DNA from 3 places in the Sodalis praecaptivus genome. Region 3 is predicted to be linked to each of the others. Evidence: predicted binding sites of a transcription regulator. Region 3 holds the regulator's gene; each other region holds the start of a gene.

Region 1 (4,856 bases), 840 kb from region 3:
ATCCATCTGGGGCTTGGCAACGCCAATAAGCTGCTGGCCCGCTTCCTGGCGGATTTTTGCGCTACGCTGGACATTCGTCTGCTGGATATTAATGGTGGAACGCTGCGCAACGCCATTCCGCGCGAAGCGTTTGCTATCCTGGCGCTGCCGCGCGAGGATGTCGACACCCTGCGCACCCAGGCGCGCGCCTATCTGGCGATGATTGAGAGCGAATTGGCGGCGGTCGAGAAAAAACCGGTGCTGGAGGTCAGCGACAGCCAGCATGACGGGCAGGCGCTGACCAAAGCCTGCGGCGACCGGCTTATCGCATTGCTCCATGCGATGCCGAACGGCGTTATTCGGATGAGCGATGACGTGAAAGGCGTCGTGGAAACCTCGCTAAACGTCGGCGTAGTGTCGATGGATGCCGACAAAGCCGAAATCCGCTGTCTTATTCGCTCGCTTATCGACAGCGGCAAGCTGCAAGTGGAAGGGATGCTGCATGCGCTGGGACGGCTGGCCGGCGCCACCACGGTTGCCAAGGGGAGCTATCCCGGATGGAAACCGGACGCCAACTCGCCGGTGATGCATGTGGTGCGCGATACCTATCGGCAGTTGTTTAACAAAACGCCCAATATTCAGGTCATCCATGCGGGTCTGGAATGCGGGCTGTTCAAAAAACCCTACCCCGATATGGATATGGTTTCCATCGGGCCGACCATTACCGGTCCGCATTCGCCGGATGAACAAGTGCATATCGCGAGCGTTGGCCAATACTGGACGCTGCTGACCGCGCTGCTAAAAGCGATCCCCGTCAAGGCGTGAGCCAGCCCGGCGCTGGCCTGGTAGCCGGCGCCGGACACTCTCTTTTACGCAGCCTATCAACCCGCCGGCCCCGACGCCCAGAGCGACCCGCTTATGGGTCAGAGGGTGACGTTTTCACCGCCCGCGCCTGAAGCGTGTGGCCAGTGGCCGCTACGGGCCTAAAGGGGGGGAGTTCCGCTCCTCTTCCCAATTCAGCAGCAATTGACGTTCCAGCTGCGGATCCATTAACGTGACATGTAACCCCACCAGCCGAACGCCGCGATCGCCGCGGCGCTGTTCCCAGGCCTGACGCGCGATGGCTAGCAGATCCGTTTTATTAAGCCGCGGCCAGACATGCTCTTGCGTCGTCTGCTGAAAATCGGCGAACTTGAGTTTAATACCTTGACGGGCAATCTGTAGGTCGGGACGCACCCGGGCGAGGCGCCGCTCCAGCTCGGGGTAGAGGTGGTCGATAATCTCCTCGCACGCCTCCCAGCGGGTGATATCTTGCGCCAGGGTGCGTTCGACGCCGACCGACTTGCGCAGCCGGTCGGCGGACACTTGCCGTTCATCAATGCCGTGCGAGCGTTCCCAAATTACCCGGCCGAATTTGCCAAATTGGCGCAGTAGCGTCGCCAAATCAAATTGCTGCACGTCGGCGCAGGTGACAAGCCCCATCTCGCCGAGTTTTTTGGCGGTCACCTTGCCGACGCCCGGGATTTTCGCCAGCGGCAGTTGCAGCAAGAACGCCGGCATGGCGGCAGGGGTAATGACATATTGGCCGTTGGGTTTATTGAGATCGGAGGCGATTTTCGCTAAAAACTTAACCGGCGCCACGCCCGCTGAGGCCGTTAGCCGCAGCTCATCGGCAATCTCCTGACGGATGGCGCGCGCCATTAGGGTGGCGGAACCCTCGCAGCAATCGCTGTCGGTAACGTCCATAAACGCCTCATCCAGCGACAGCGGCTCAATGAGCGAGGTATAGCGGGCGAAAATGGAGCGGATATGATCCGACGCCTCTTTATACACCGCCATGCGGCCGGGGATTACGGTGAGATGGGGGCAGAGTTTTAGCGCCATGGCTGTGGACATAGCGCTATGCACGCCATAGCGCCGCGCCGGATAATTGGCGGTACTGATGACGCCGCGGCGATCGGCGCTGCCGCCGATGGCCAGCGGGATGTCGCGCAGGTGCGGATTATCGCGCATTTCGACCGCGGCAAAAAAGCAGTCCATATCGACATGTATGATTTTACGCATCCGGCCCCCTTAACCTGTACAAGTATACAGTAAGGATTCTCATCTATACAAAACGTATCTTGATAAAATAATACGCAGTGATATCTTGTCGCTGATTGCCCGCGGGCAGTTGACAGACCCGCCGGTCACATTCGTCGCCGGCCGCTCATTTATTTTGATGAAACAGGAATGACAATGCGCAGATTCGCGCTGCTGTTGGCGATGCTTTTTTTATTCCCGGCGTACGGCTACGCCAGCGATCAGGCAAAAGTCGGCCAGGAACTTAAGCAACAATTATTAGGCTCACCGGTATTTATTCAGGTCTTTAAAGAAGAGCGTATCTTGGAACTTTATGCCAAGATGGGCAACGCCTACCATCTAGTGGACAGCTTTCAAATTTGCAAGTTTTCCGGCGGTCTGGGTCCGAAACGGCGCGAAGGTGATTTCATGAGCCCGGAGGGCTTTTACGCCATTGATACCCGTAATCTGAATCCTAACAGTCATTATTATCGCGCTATTAATATCGGATTCCCCAATGATTACGACCGGGCACAGGGTTATTCGGGCGCTAAGCTGATGATTCACGGCGATTGCCGCTCAATCGGCTGCTATGCCATGACCGATACCTCTATCGCGGAAATTTATCGCTATGTGGAAGATGCGTTGCTCAATGGCCAGGCGCAGGTAAAAATTAATATTTTTCCGTTTCGCATGACGCCGGCAAATATGCAGCGCCACCACTATTCGGCCAATTATAAATTTTGGAGCCAGCTACAGCCCGGCTACGCCTATTTCGCTGAACATCATCAGCCGCCGGCGGTGTCGGTAGTCAACGGGCAATATGTGATAAGCGCCCCGCTGATGCTGCAAAGCGGCGCGCCGGTCGTGTCACAATTCGCGCTCGCCAAGCCGGAATAATACCCATTCCCCCGGCGCTACCCGCTGCCAGGTTTCGTTACCGGTCAGCGGCTGGGTGGCTATCACCGTGACCACGTCATTGGGCGTGGTCTGCTTTTGAAAATCGATTTCCACATCCTGATCGAGCAAAGTGGCTTTGCCGAACGGCGCGCGCCGGGTTATCCAATAAAGGTTGCTTGAACAATACCCCATGACGTAGCAGCCGTCGGACAGCAGCATATTGAAAATCCCTTTTTGCCGCAGTGAATCCGCTAAACCGGCAATATAGCGAAACACCGAGGGCCAGTGGCGCGGCGTTTGCGGGTAGCGTTCCGCCAGGCGCGCCAGCAGCCAGCAAAACGCCTGCTCGCTATCGGTCTGCCCCACCGGACGAAAATTGCCGGTTTTCAGCGTCCGATAGCCGCGCAACTGGCCATTGTGGGCAAAGGTCCAGTGACGGCCCCAGAGTTCGCGGGTAAACGGGTGGGTATTCTCAAGCGCTACCCTGCCGCGATTAGCCTGGCGAATATGGGAGACCACCGCGCAGGATTTGATAGGATAATCCTGCACCAAACGGGCGATGGGCGAGTCGATACTGGGCAACGGATCTTTGAACGTACGGCAGCCCAATCCCTCATAAAAGGTGATTCCCCAGCCGTCCTTGTGCGGTCCGGTCCCGCCGCCGCGCTGCACCAGGCCGGAAAAACTGAAACAAATATCCGTTGGTACATTAGCGCTCATGCCGAGTAATTCACACATGCCCCTCTCCTGTCGATCCCCTGCCGGACCGGGTTACCCCTGTGCCGCCATTTCTTTCTCGATGAGCAGTATTAGAATATGAATGGCCTTGATATGGATTTCCTGGATGCGATCGGCATAACCGAAATGGGGGACACGGATTTCTACATCCGCGCTGCCGGCCATGTTACCGCCCTCTTTGCCGGTCAGGACGATAACCCGCATCCCTTTGGCGCGCGCGGCGTCAATGGCGCGGATAATGTTCGCCGAGTTGCCGGAGGTGGAAATACCGACCAGGACATCGCCCCGATTGCCCACCGCTTCTACATAACGGGAAAAGACCTGCTCATAACCAAAATCGTTGCTCACGCAGGAGAGATGGCTGGGGTCGGAAATGGCGATAGCGGGATAGCCCGGGCGGTTTTCGCGATAGCGGCCGGTTAATTCTTCGGCAAAATGCATCGCGTCGCAGTGGGAACCGCCGTTGCCGCAGGAAAGCACTTTGCCGCCGGCTTTGAAAGTATCGGCAATCAATTTGGCCGCATCTTCAATAGACTGGATATGGCGCTCGTCGCTAAGGAAATTTTGCAGCGTTTGCAGGGCTTCGTTAAGTTCGTTGCGGATCAAATCCTGATACATGGGGTCGTCCCTCACTCAAGGCTGGCGAATGAATGAAATTTTCCGGCTGCAGTTTACCGGAATGCCCCTATTGCGAGAAGCGCCGTTCTGGCGGTGGTTTTGCGCTATCTCATAAAAGAGGCAGATAATAAGTCTGTTGATAATTGTACCGCATAATGGTGCCGAGAGGACATGGTCATGGCGCATAGGGCGACGAAAGCAGATAGGAGCCCCACCCCATTCATCGCGTAACGCGCTAATGGGGCTACACCACCGTTTTCATGCCTGCCGAGGCACCGCACGGTCGCGGGATCGTGCGCCGCAGTCCAGGCCCTGGGCAAAAAAAAGCCCCGCGTCACAAGGAGGCGGGGCGACAGGAACGGGGGCGCGATATTATTTGACCAGCGCTTCCGTCGAAATGCTGATGGTGATGTCATCGCTGACGTTGGGCACGAACTGCCCCATTTTAAACTCTGAACGCTTGATGGTGGTGGTGGCATTGAAACCCACGGCGGCTTTTTTGGCCATCGGATGCTCGCCCTGTTTATTCAGTACCGCATCCAATATCACCGGACGGCTGA
Region 2 (4,856 bases), 1.5 Mb from region 3:
CTTTCTCGGGCGTGCTTAATCCTGGCGGCGCCTTAGCGGACATGAGCGTAATATTTTACCCGCAAACAGGTGCCCGCGGGCCTGCTGTAGTCATGCTGCCCACTCGGGTTCCTCTCTCTACCGGCCATAAGCCGGCGCAGACCTCAGAGAGAAAGCATGCCTGATACCCCCTGAACCGTTCAGCTGCCTTTGTTTTCGTGGCCATTGACTGCCTTCCAGCGCCGAGCGATCGTTGCTTTCGGTCGTACAGTGAATGACAGAACAACGAGAGGCTAAATCTAACTTACTCAAGAGCCACGCATATCACGTACTGCGTCATACCTTAGCTGCGCATACTATGATTGACGGAGAAGATAAGCTGACGCTTTAAAAGAGTATGGGTCATATCAATATTCACCAAACCATGACCTTTGTCCGTTTTGCATCAGGCTATTTACTGGATGCTATAGCGCAAAACCCGCTGCGGGGGGACCATCCACATTCTAGGTTTACATGGGGATTATCTGGGGGAGACGACCTACCCTCAAGGGTTAAGCCATGCATTAGCCTGGTTGATTACTAATGTTTGCAAAATAAAAAACCCCGCCGGGGCGGGGTTTATCACGATATGATAACTTAAGCCTGCGGCTGAGTTACCACGTCTTTGATGCCTTTCACTTCGATCTCTACGCGACGATCCGGGGCCAGGCAGCTGATGACTGCGGCGCGGCCTTTCACGCTGTTACAGGTGTTGCCAGTAACCGGGTTGGATTTACCCATACCGCGTGCGGAAATCTTGTCGGAAGGAATACCCTTGGAAACCAGGTAGCTTACGACGCTCTGTGCGCGCGCCTGAGACAGTTTCTGGTTGTAGGCGTCGGAACCGATACGGTCGGTGTAGCCCAGAACGATAACGGAGCCGTCTTTCGGATCCATCGAGCTCAGCTGGGAGTACAGCTGATCCAGCGCTTGCTGACCTTCCGGCTTCAGCGTGGCTTTGTCGAAGTTGAACAGCACGTCAGACTTCAGGGTGAAGCGCTTGGTCTGAACAACCGGAGCCGGAGCCGGGGTCGGAGCCGGAGCCGGGGCAGCCACTTCATCCTGGCCAAAGCGGTAGGACACGCCAACGCTCAGCATGGAGTTATCAGGACGGGTACCGACGGTACCGGCATCACCGATGTTGTTAACCCACTGGTAGTCCAGACGGGTAGCCCAGTTTTTGGTCCAGGCATATTCCAGACCCACCGCGGCCAGCGGGGAAACGCCGGTGTCGTGGTCGCTTACGCGGCCTGCATTGCCGTTGTCGTAAGCACCTTTGGAATCAGCACGCCATACCATGCCGCCCAGACGGGTGTAGATGTCCAGGTCGTCGGTCAGCGGGTAGCTCAGCTTGGCGGCCAGGGAAATACCCTGCGCTTTAAACGAGCCGTTGTTCACGCTGCCTTTGTACGCCATACGGCCCAGCCAGTCGTAGCCCAGCTCGAAACCAAGGTACTGGTTCGCCTGGTAGCCGACGAAAGCACCCGCGCCTAACTGGTCATCACGGGTAGGACCGTTGCCGATGCGGTTGTCGAAACCGTTACCGTAGAAACCGGTGTCGTGGTACTGGGACCAGCCCAGTTTGCCGCCAGTGTACCAGGTGTCGTCTTTCGGAGCGGCTTGCGCTACGGTTGCGAAACCTGCCAGTGCCACTGCAAGTGCGATAGCTGTCTTTTTCATTGTTTGCGCCTCGTTATCATCCAAATAGGCAATGAGCTTTTAAAGCTAATTTTAGAAATCCATTGCCGGCGTTCGTGCTCAGACTCTGTGCATCGCCATTAAAATAGCGTTATAGAGCAACCCCGGCGAATTAAAGTCTACAACGAAGTAGGAAACTTACAAGTAAGATGTAGTAAGCCGCTAATAAAAAACAGCGTTTCAGGGCAACGACAGAGGGAAAAAAGGGCCAAAAAAAACGCTGCGGCGAGGAAAGAAAACGGTCGCGAAGCCGCATATCCACTGGATTTCCCCTGTTTGGGAGGCGATCATTCGGGTCGACGGGCCGTCGACCTGAGAATAATCCTAATTTTACTTAATGATACAAAGTTGAGTGAATTTTTAACCCTGAAAACTGTCCAGAATGACGATTCGAGCCGTTTTGCGGATACATGATGAAACCGAAAGTTCCGCCTTGCTGCGCGGCATTCTGCAAACGACGCTTGTCCGTTTCCGACAGCTCAGCGGGAAACCACCCCAGAATGACGCTGAAATTGCCGGTGAGCAAGGCTTTTTCCATTGCCGCGACGGTATCGAACGCTGACGGCTGACGCAGCTGCACCACCTTTTGCAGCGGCAGGCCCGACTGGGCCAGCCAGGGACGGCTCAGCCGCCGTGACGATGTCAGCCACAGCAGCCACCGGGATTGCAAACCCAGCTGGCGCAGCAGCGGCAGCAGAATATGTCCGACCACCGGCTGATCTTCGATATAAACCACTTCGCTGATCCCTCCCTGCGCCAAAGGCGCGTTCACGCCCTCGGGCTGGGCGGCGCGGCGGCGGCGTGCGCCGGTTACGGGTGTGGCATAAGGATGAGTTTGCATTGGATGTCTGCCCCTGTGTTACTGTATAAAAACACAGTATCCGGGATGCGCGTTAAAATCAACCAAAAAATTCAATCGGCCTCGCAGATCCGTGAATAGGTATTTAAATAGCGCGAATTAAGTTGATAGCCTGCGGGACGTGATGCAGCAGTGGCGGGATCCCGCCACGCAATGAAAGGGATGAGAGGAAAACACATGGACGCTAACTATAAGTTACGTATTCAACAGGCAAAGACGCTGTTTTCTCCATTAGGGGAGATAACGACCCGTTCTCAATTCGGGGGCTATAGCGTGGCGGCAGAAGGGGTCATGTTCGCGCTAATCCTTGAAGGCGAGTGCTGGCTGCGCGGTATTCGCGGCAACGAGGACCGCTATAGCGAGCTGGGGATGCGCAAACTGATCTACACCAAGCGCGGCATCCCTGTCACGCTGAACTATTATCATCTGCCGGAGGCCCTGTGGGATGCGCCGGCGACGCTGATAGTACTCGGGAGACAAACGCTGGAGGAGGCGCGCCGCGAACGGCAGGTGCGGGCGGATCACCCGCGCCTGAAAGACCTGCCCAACATCGGCCAGGGCATTGAGCGGCTTTTATGGAAAGCCGGTATCCAAAATGTGGATGCGCTGCGCAATCATGGCGCCAAAGCAAGTTATCTGAAATTGCGTAACATTAAACGGGATTTGAGCGTCAAAGTTCTGTTGGCCCTGGAAGGGGCATTGGCGGGGCGGCATTTGGCGGCGCTGCCCCCGTGTTTGCGAAACGAACTGATGGAGTGGCATCGCCGCCATGCCTGATGTTACTTCGGGCGCAAGCTAACTCTGCTGCGCTATCAGCCGGCTGCGGCCGGTCAATTCAGGGAGCAGCGCCAGCAACAGGCCGACCTGCTGCATCACCAGCTGTTCCCTGGCACCCGGCTCCGGCTCCAGCTGTGCGATACGCGCCAGCAGGTCTTCGCGCTCCTGGCTAAGACGCGCCTGAAAAGCATCGACGTTCTGATGATGCAGGGCATCATCGACATAACAGGTGGCGTCATTAAGAATATTCAGCACCGCCGGGTTGTCGATAAGCCCCCGGTGGGCGCCCAGGGTGGAAACATAACTGAGAAAGGTATGGCTCAAACACAGCAGGCGGAAGGCGTGATCCATGAGCTCCCCGCCCGCGCGCCGTTCGGCGGACATATTCGACACCACCGACGCCAGTTCCGCATCGCGGTTGTGGGCATCTCTGCGCGCCACGCGGTACTCGAGGCGGTTATCTTTGCCTTGATGGTATTGCACCAAAATGGCATCAAGGTAGCGGCAGTTGGCGGTCAGGCTTTTTTCCACCACGGCGGGCAGGCGCCGAAAGCGCCAGTCGGGCCAGATAAAACTGACCGCCGCCCAGGCGATGGCGCAGCCCACCAGGGTATCGAACAGGCGCGGCAGCGCGACCTCAAAGCCCTGGCCGACCAGGTTGAAGCAGAGCATCACCAGCAGGGTGATAAACAGGGTGGCCTGGGCATATTGGCTATTACGAAAGGCAAAAAACAGCGTGCCGCTCAACACGATAAGCACCAGCTGACCTTCGGTGGACGGTACAAAATACAACACCGGCAGGCCAATCACTACCCCGGCGACGGTGCCGATAATACGCAGCGCCAGCCGCCGCCGCGTTGCCTGATAGTTTGGCTGGCAGACGAACAGGCTGGTCAGCATTATCCAATAGCCATAATGCATGCCGCTTAAACGGATAAACGCGTAGCCGGCGCACAATACCAGCGACATGCGCACCGCATGGCGGAACAGGGCGGATTCCGGCGTCAGATTCAGCCGCAAACGGCTGCGGATATCCAGCCAGCCGGTAAGCTTATCGTCGGACAGGCTATTATCCTCGGTGGGCATGCGGGCGATGGCCTGCTCGGATTCGATGGTAGCCAACTGGGCATCTATCGAGCGCAGGTTGCTCAGCAAAGGGTGCAGCGCGCCGAGGGGGGCCCCCGCACCGGCGCGGGCGATGGCAGCGTCAAGATGGCTAAAAAGGCGCTCGAAACGTGGATCGTGCTGATAACGACGGCGCAGCAGAATAGATTGCGAGAGTTTTTCGCAGGCGCGGGCCTGCATTTCCAGCAGGCGTTGGAAACGGAACAGCACATCGCTGAAACGCAGCTCTTCGCGGAGCTGCTGATAACGCGCGTGCGCTGAGCTGGCCCGTTCATGGATATCCTGGGCGACGAAATAGTAATGCAGGCTGCGTCGGGTGCTGCGCTGGCCGCGATCCCCGCGCAGGCGCGTAAGTAAGGTGGCCTTTACTTGGTTTAGC
Region 3 (4,856 bases):
TTAGCCGAAGATAGCGACATCCACAAACCCATTATTGTCGTTACACACCAGTCTTTCAACTCATCCCATTGGCGTGCGGGGCTTTTTGGGGGTTTTGGCGAGCAAGATGAAATACTTAAGGAATTATTCAACCATTATCCGCAAATCATTTTGCTGAACGGCCACATACATAATGGCTTGGGCGTGATCGAATTTATTCAACGCCCTTTTGGCACACTTGTCGAAATCCCCAGTTTAACTAAAAGTGAAAATGGCGTTAAATCAGCGGGCACGGGATGGTTAATTAAAACAAGTCAGGAAACATTTGTTTTTGAAGCATGGGATTTTTTTAATGACAAGAGATTAAATCAATATGACCAAGCCATTAATTTCCCGCAATTGTCGGTCTTGACCCAGGAGCTAACGGATGCCGAGAAAAGTGCACCGCAGGACCTGCTGGCTAAAGCATCAGTGTTAATGAACAAGCAATACCTGGACGATATGCCTGATGGCGATTCTACCGTTAAAGGGCAAAGTGATTATGGTATTAATAAAATTTATGATGAGGACACTTGGATCGATATAGAAGCGTTACGACATGAAATAATTGATTATTTAGACGAGGAAAATTCTATCTCTTCCCCATAAACAATGGAGAAATTATCAGCGACGTGTCATTGCGAAAAATATTAAATGCCCACGATCAGGTCCTCATTAAAATATACGATGGCGGATGGACCCCTAAGATTTTTCTTCCTGCAATGGATGGCGGCAATAAAACGATCAAAATCGTTACCAACGCCGGCTATCAGACGCGAGTCTATTACGATAAGCAAGAGGTGGTCCTCAACAAGGGGAATGCGTTAAAGGTAACTACCCGCGTGAAATGGCATCGGGTTTAAGCGGTTAAAAGCTGTGCTGAGTAATGAAAGAGGTTTGCTTTGCCGTTGGCGGTAACTCATTATCATCATTGATGACGACAACCTTGAGACGGCACTTAACAGATCAAAAAGAGAACAGAAATAACATCTTCTATATCAAGAAAGGGTAAGCGCGTAGCGTCATTCATTATTGTGTGGTTAATGAGAGAAGGGTTTAGGGTCTACCCAACTGTGAGGAGAACTCCCGCTTTATCAGAGCAACGAATTTAGTAAAACGGCGATAAGGATGACAATCAATAGCACAGATCGGTGATTGCAGTTTTATCTTAAGCAGCTTCATTTAATAGAAAGGAGAACCGGCATCTTGACCCGCTATAGCCAACAATATACATCATAAATAAGCGCCTGGCACTTGCAGCCAGGTGGTACATCCTTGTACCTTTGGGTAGGAACCCTTCGGTGGGAAAGCACTTAGGCTAACCCACCCTTGATGACCTGAAACCGCTTACCAACGATATTTGTTGCGGGTTTCCCAATCTTTCACTTCGGTTTCGGCCGCATCTTTGCCGTAGCCGTAGCGTTCCTGGATTTTACCGACTAATTGATCGCGTTTCCCTTCCACCACGGTCAAATCATCATCGGTAAGTTTTCCCCATTGTTCTTTGATTTTACCTTTGAATTGTTTCCAATTGCCGCTGGCTTCGTCTTTATTCATGTGATGACTCCTTCTGTAAGGTAGTTTATCAATAACCTTCATTTCCTCGTCTGAATTCGCAAATCCAGCCATACGTGTAAAGAAGCGATGCGCTAAGCATTAACTAAATTATAGCAGCGGATTTGGCAAAGGCCGGATTTACCAGACGATCCCATCGTAAAATGCCGTAGAGGGTGGAAAAATTGAAATAACACCTGTTAAAACAGCAGGAAGTAAGACATTGGAAAAATACTTAGTCTGTAAGTAAATGTGTCGGTGACTCGGGTTAACCGCGTGACGCCGATCGGAGAAGAGCAAAAGGCAGCGTTAGGCCCGCATTTCCGCACTCATCACCGCCGAGCGCCTAAGGGCATAGAGCGCATGGCGACCTGGACGCCATTTGCCCGGAAAACGGACGACCGCGCAGTGGGGCCAGCGTGGTGCGACCCCGCCGCGCTGCGATCATAGCCAGTTGCCGTTGCGTATCACGCCAACCGCAAGCCCCTCGATGGTCAGTTCCTGCTGACGCAGATCCACCACGATGGGAGAAAATTCGCTGTTTTCCGGTAATAATTCGACGATGTTGCCCTGGCGCTTCAGCCGTTTGACGGTGACGTCATCGTCGATGCGCGCCACGATGACTTGACCATTGCGGGCTTCCTGCGTTTTATGGACCGCCAGCAGGTCACCGTCCATAATACCAATGTCTTTCATTGACATACCGCTAACACGCAGCAGAAAATCCGCGTGGGGCTTAAACAAGGCGGGATCCACCTGATAATGGCTTTCAATATGCTGTGTCGCCAGCAGAGGCTCTCCGGCGGCCACGCGACCAATCAGCGGCAATCCGCTTTCTTCTTCTATCATCAGACGGATGCCGCGCGATGCGCCGGAGACAATTTCGATAGCGCCTTTGCGCGCCAGCGCTTTCAAATGCTCTTCCGCCGCATTGGGAGAACGGAACCCCAGACGCGACGCAATCTCGGCGCGCGTGGGCGGCATGCCGGTCTGCGTGATATGGTCGCGGATCAGGTCAAAAACCTCTTGTTGTCTGGTGGTTAGCGCTTTCATTCCGTCCCCTGTTTGTTTATACAGTCTTTCTGAGAGTATATACAGGTCATTGCCAATTGAAAACCGAAAACGCGCGAAATAGGGTGCCATTCACGATAATATAACTCCCTCGCCGTGTAGTCGCGGCAACCGGGCGCCCTAAGACATGGCGCGGGCAGCGCTCATAACATTGCTCCGCCTCCCTTGGTTAGCCGCCGCCCCCGGGCCGGTTACCCACGATTGCCATGGAACCCGAACCCGGCGGGCATTAATTTTGCACGCGATGCCGCAGCGATTGCCGCTGTGGCCTCAGACGCTGACGCGCCACAGATCCGCCGCGCGGTTTCTGGTATTCTTGCATCGCATTGCTAACAAGAGGCTTCACAAAGACATGTCAGGTTGGCGTAGAATTTATTATACGTTGTTGGATTTACCGCTAAAGTTGCTGGTAAGAAGTAAAGTTATTCCGGCCGATCCGCGCGCTGAAGCTGGCCTCGATCCCCGGCAGCCCATGATGTATGTGCTGCCCTATAATTCCAAAGCGGACCTGCTCACATTACGTACGCAATGCCTGAAACAGGGGTTGCCCGATCCGCTGACGCCGCTGCATATCGACGGCGTTACCCTACCGCGCTATGTTTTTATTCATGACGGGCCGCGCATATTGTCGTGGTACGCCGAAAAACCGCAGTCGGTCTCGCTGTTTCATAATTATCTTGATTTGCACCGCTCGAATCCTGCGCTGGATGTGCAGTTGGTGCCTGTGTCGGTCATGTTCGGCCGTTCGCCCGGCAGAGAGTCGCAATCCAGTCAGCCGGCGCCGCAATTGCGACTGCTGAACGGTATCGAGAAGTTCTTCGCGGTGCTGTGGCTTGGACGCGACAGTTTCGTGAGGTTCTCGCGGCCGTTATCGCTGCGTTATATGGCGACAGAGCACGGCACCGACAAGTCTATCGCGCAGAAACTCGCCCGTGTCGCGCGTATTCATTTTGCCCGGCAGCGGCTGGTGGCGGCGGGGCCGCGGCTGCCGGTACGTCAGGATCTGTTCAATAAGCTGCTGGCCTCCAAAGCCATTGAAAAAGCGGTGGAGGATGAGGCGCGCAGCAAGAAAATTTCCGTGGAAAAGGCCCAGCAAAACGCCATCGAACTCATGGAGGAAATCGCCGCCGATTTTTCTTATGAAGCGATCCGCCTTTCGGACCGGGTGCTGAGCTGGACCTGGAACCGGCTGTATCAAGGGCTACACGTGCGCAACGCCGAGCGGGTCCGTCAACTGGCGGAAGAGGGCCACGAGATTGTTTATGTGCCCTGCCACCGCAGCCATATGGATTATTTGTTGCTTTCCTATGTGCTTTACCATCAAGGGCTCGTGCCGCCACATATCGCCGCCGGCATTAACCTAAATTTCTGGCCGGCGGGCCCGATTTTCCGCCGGCTGGGGGCGTTTTTTATTCGTCGCACCTTCAAAGGCAATAAGCTCTACTCCACCATTTTCCGCGAATACCTCGGCGAGTTATTCACCCGCGGCTATTCGGTGGAGTATTTCGTCGAAGGGGGGCGCTCCCGCACCGGGCGGCTGCTGGAGCCGAAAACCGGGACGCTGACCATGACCATTCAGGCCATGCTGCGCGGGGGTAACCGCCCCATTACCCTGGTGCCGATTTATGTCGGCTATGAACATGTGATGGAAGTGGCGACCTACGCTAAAGAATTGCGCGGAGCGGCCAAAGAGAAAGAGGGGCTTTGGCAAATGCTGCGTGGATTGCGCAAATTGCGCAATCTCGGCCAGGGTTATGTCAATTTTGGCGACCCGCTGCCCCTGGCCACCTGGCTGTCGCAACAGGTACCGCAGTGGCGTGATTCCATCGATCCCATCGAGGCCCAGCGCCCGGGCTGGCTGGCGCCGGCGGTGGATGACATTGCGGCTACCCTTATGGTGCGGATCAACAACGCCGCCGCGGCCAATGCGATTAATTTATGCTCCACCGTACTGCTGGCCTCGCGCCAGCGCTCGCTCACCCGTCCGCAGTTGCTGTCGCAGTTAGCCTGTTATCTGGAGCTGCTGCGCAATGTGCCCTATGCGCCGGATATCACGGTACCCGATTTGACGCCGGAGGCGCTTTTGGCCCATGCGCTGGCGATGAACAAGTTTACCGTCGCGCATGACACTATCGGCGATATCGTCTGTTTGTCGCGCGATCAGGCCGTACTAATGACCTATTATCGCAATAACATCCAGCATCTGTTCATCC

Evidence for each region. The regulator LexA, encoded in region 3, represses DNA repair genes until DNA is damaged. The targets are predictions, from matches to a motif close to TNCTGTATGTACATACAGNA.
Region 1: dinB (DNA polymerase IV) is a predicted target of LexA. The motif match lies at 2,056-2,075, and genes of this name have one in related genera.
Region 2: sulA (SOS-induced cell division inhibitor SulA) is a predicted target of LexA. The motif match lies at 2,577-2,596, and genes of this name have one in related genera.

What each region holds. Positions count from the first base shown of each region.
Region 1 is NZ_CP006569.1:3,605,523-3,610,378, forward strand. It holds gene pepD (beta-Ala-His dipeptidase) at 1-804, shown strand, start outside; gene dinB (DNA polymerase IV) at 955-2,043, opposite strand; gene dpaA (peptidoglycan meso-diaminopimelic acid protein amidase) at 2,218-2,940, shown strand; gene SANT_RS16100 (class II glutamine amidotransferase) at 2,911-3,678, opposite strand; gene lpcA (D-sedoheptulose 7-phosphate isomerase) at 3,712-4,296, opposite strand; gene SANT_RS16110 (YceI family protein) at 4,669-4,856, opposite strand, start outside.
Region 2 is NZ_CP006569.1:2,989,885-2,994,740, reverse strand. It holds gene ompA (porin OmpA) at 616-1,698, opposite strand; gene sulA (SOS-induced cell division inhibitor SulA) at 2,051-2,557, opposite strand; gene SANT_RS13230 (TfoX/Sxy family DNA transformation protein) at 2,753-3,352, shown strand; gene yccS (YccS family putative transporter) at 3,371-4,856, opposite strand, start outside.
Region 3 is NZ_CP006569.1:4,449,375-4,454,230, forward strand. It holds gene SANT_RS19780 (metallophosphoesterase family protein) at 1-627, shown strand, start outside; gene SANT_RS24915 (hypothetical protein) at 741-881, shown strand; gene SANT_RS19785 (CsbD family protein) at 1,366-1,575, opposite strand; gene lexA (transcriptional repressor LexA) at 2,017-2,625, opposite strand; gene plsB (glycerol-3-phosphate 1-O-acyltransferase PlsB) at 2,996-4,856, shown strand, end outside.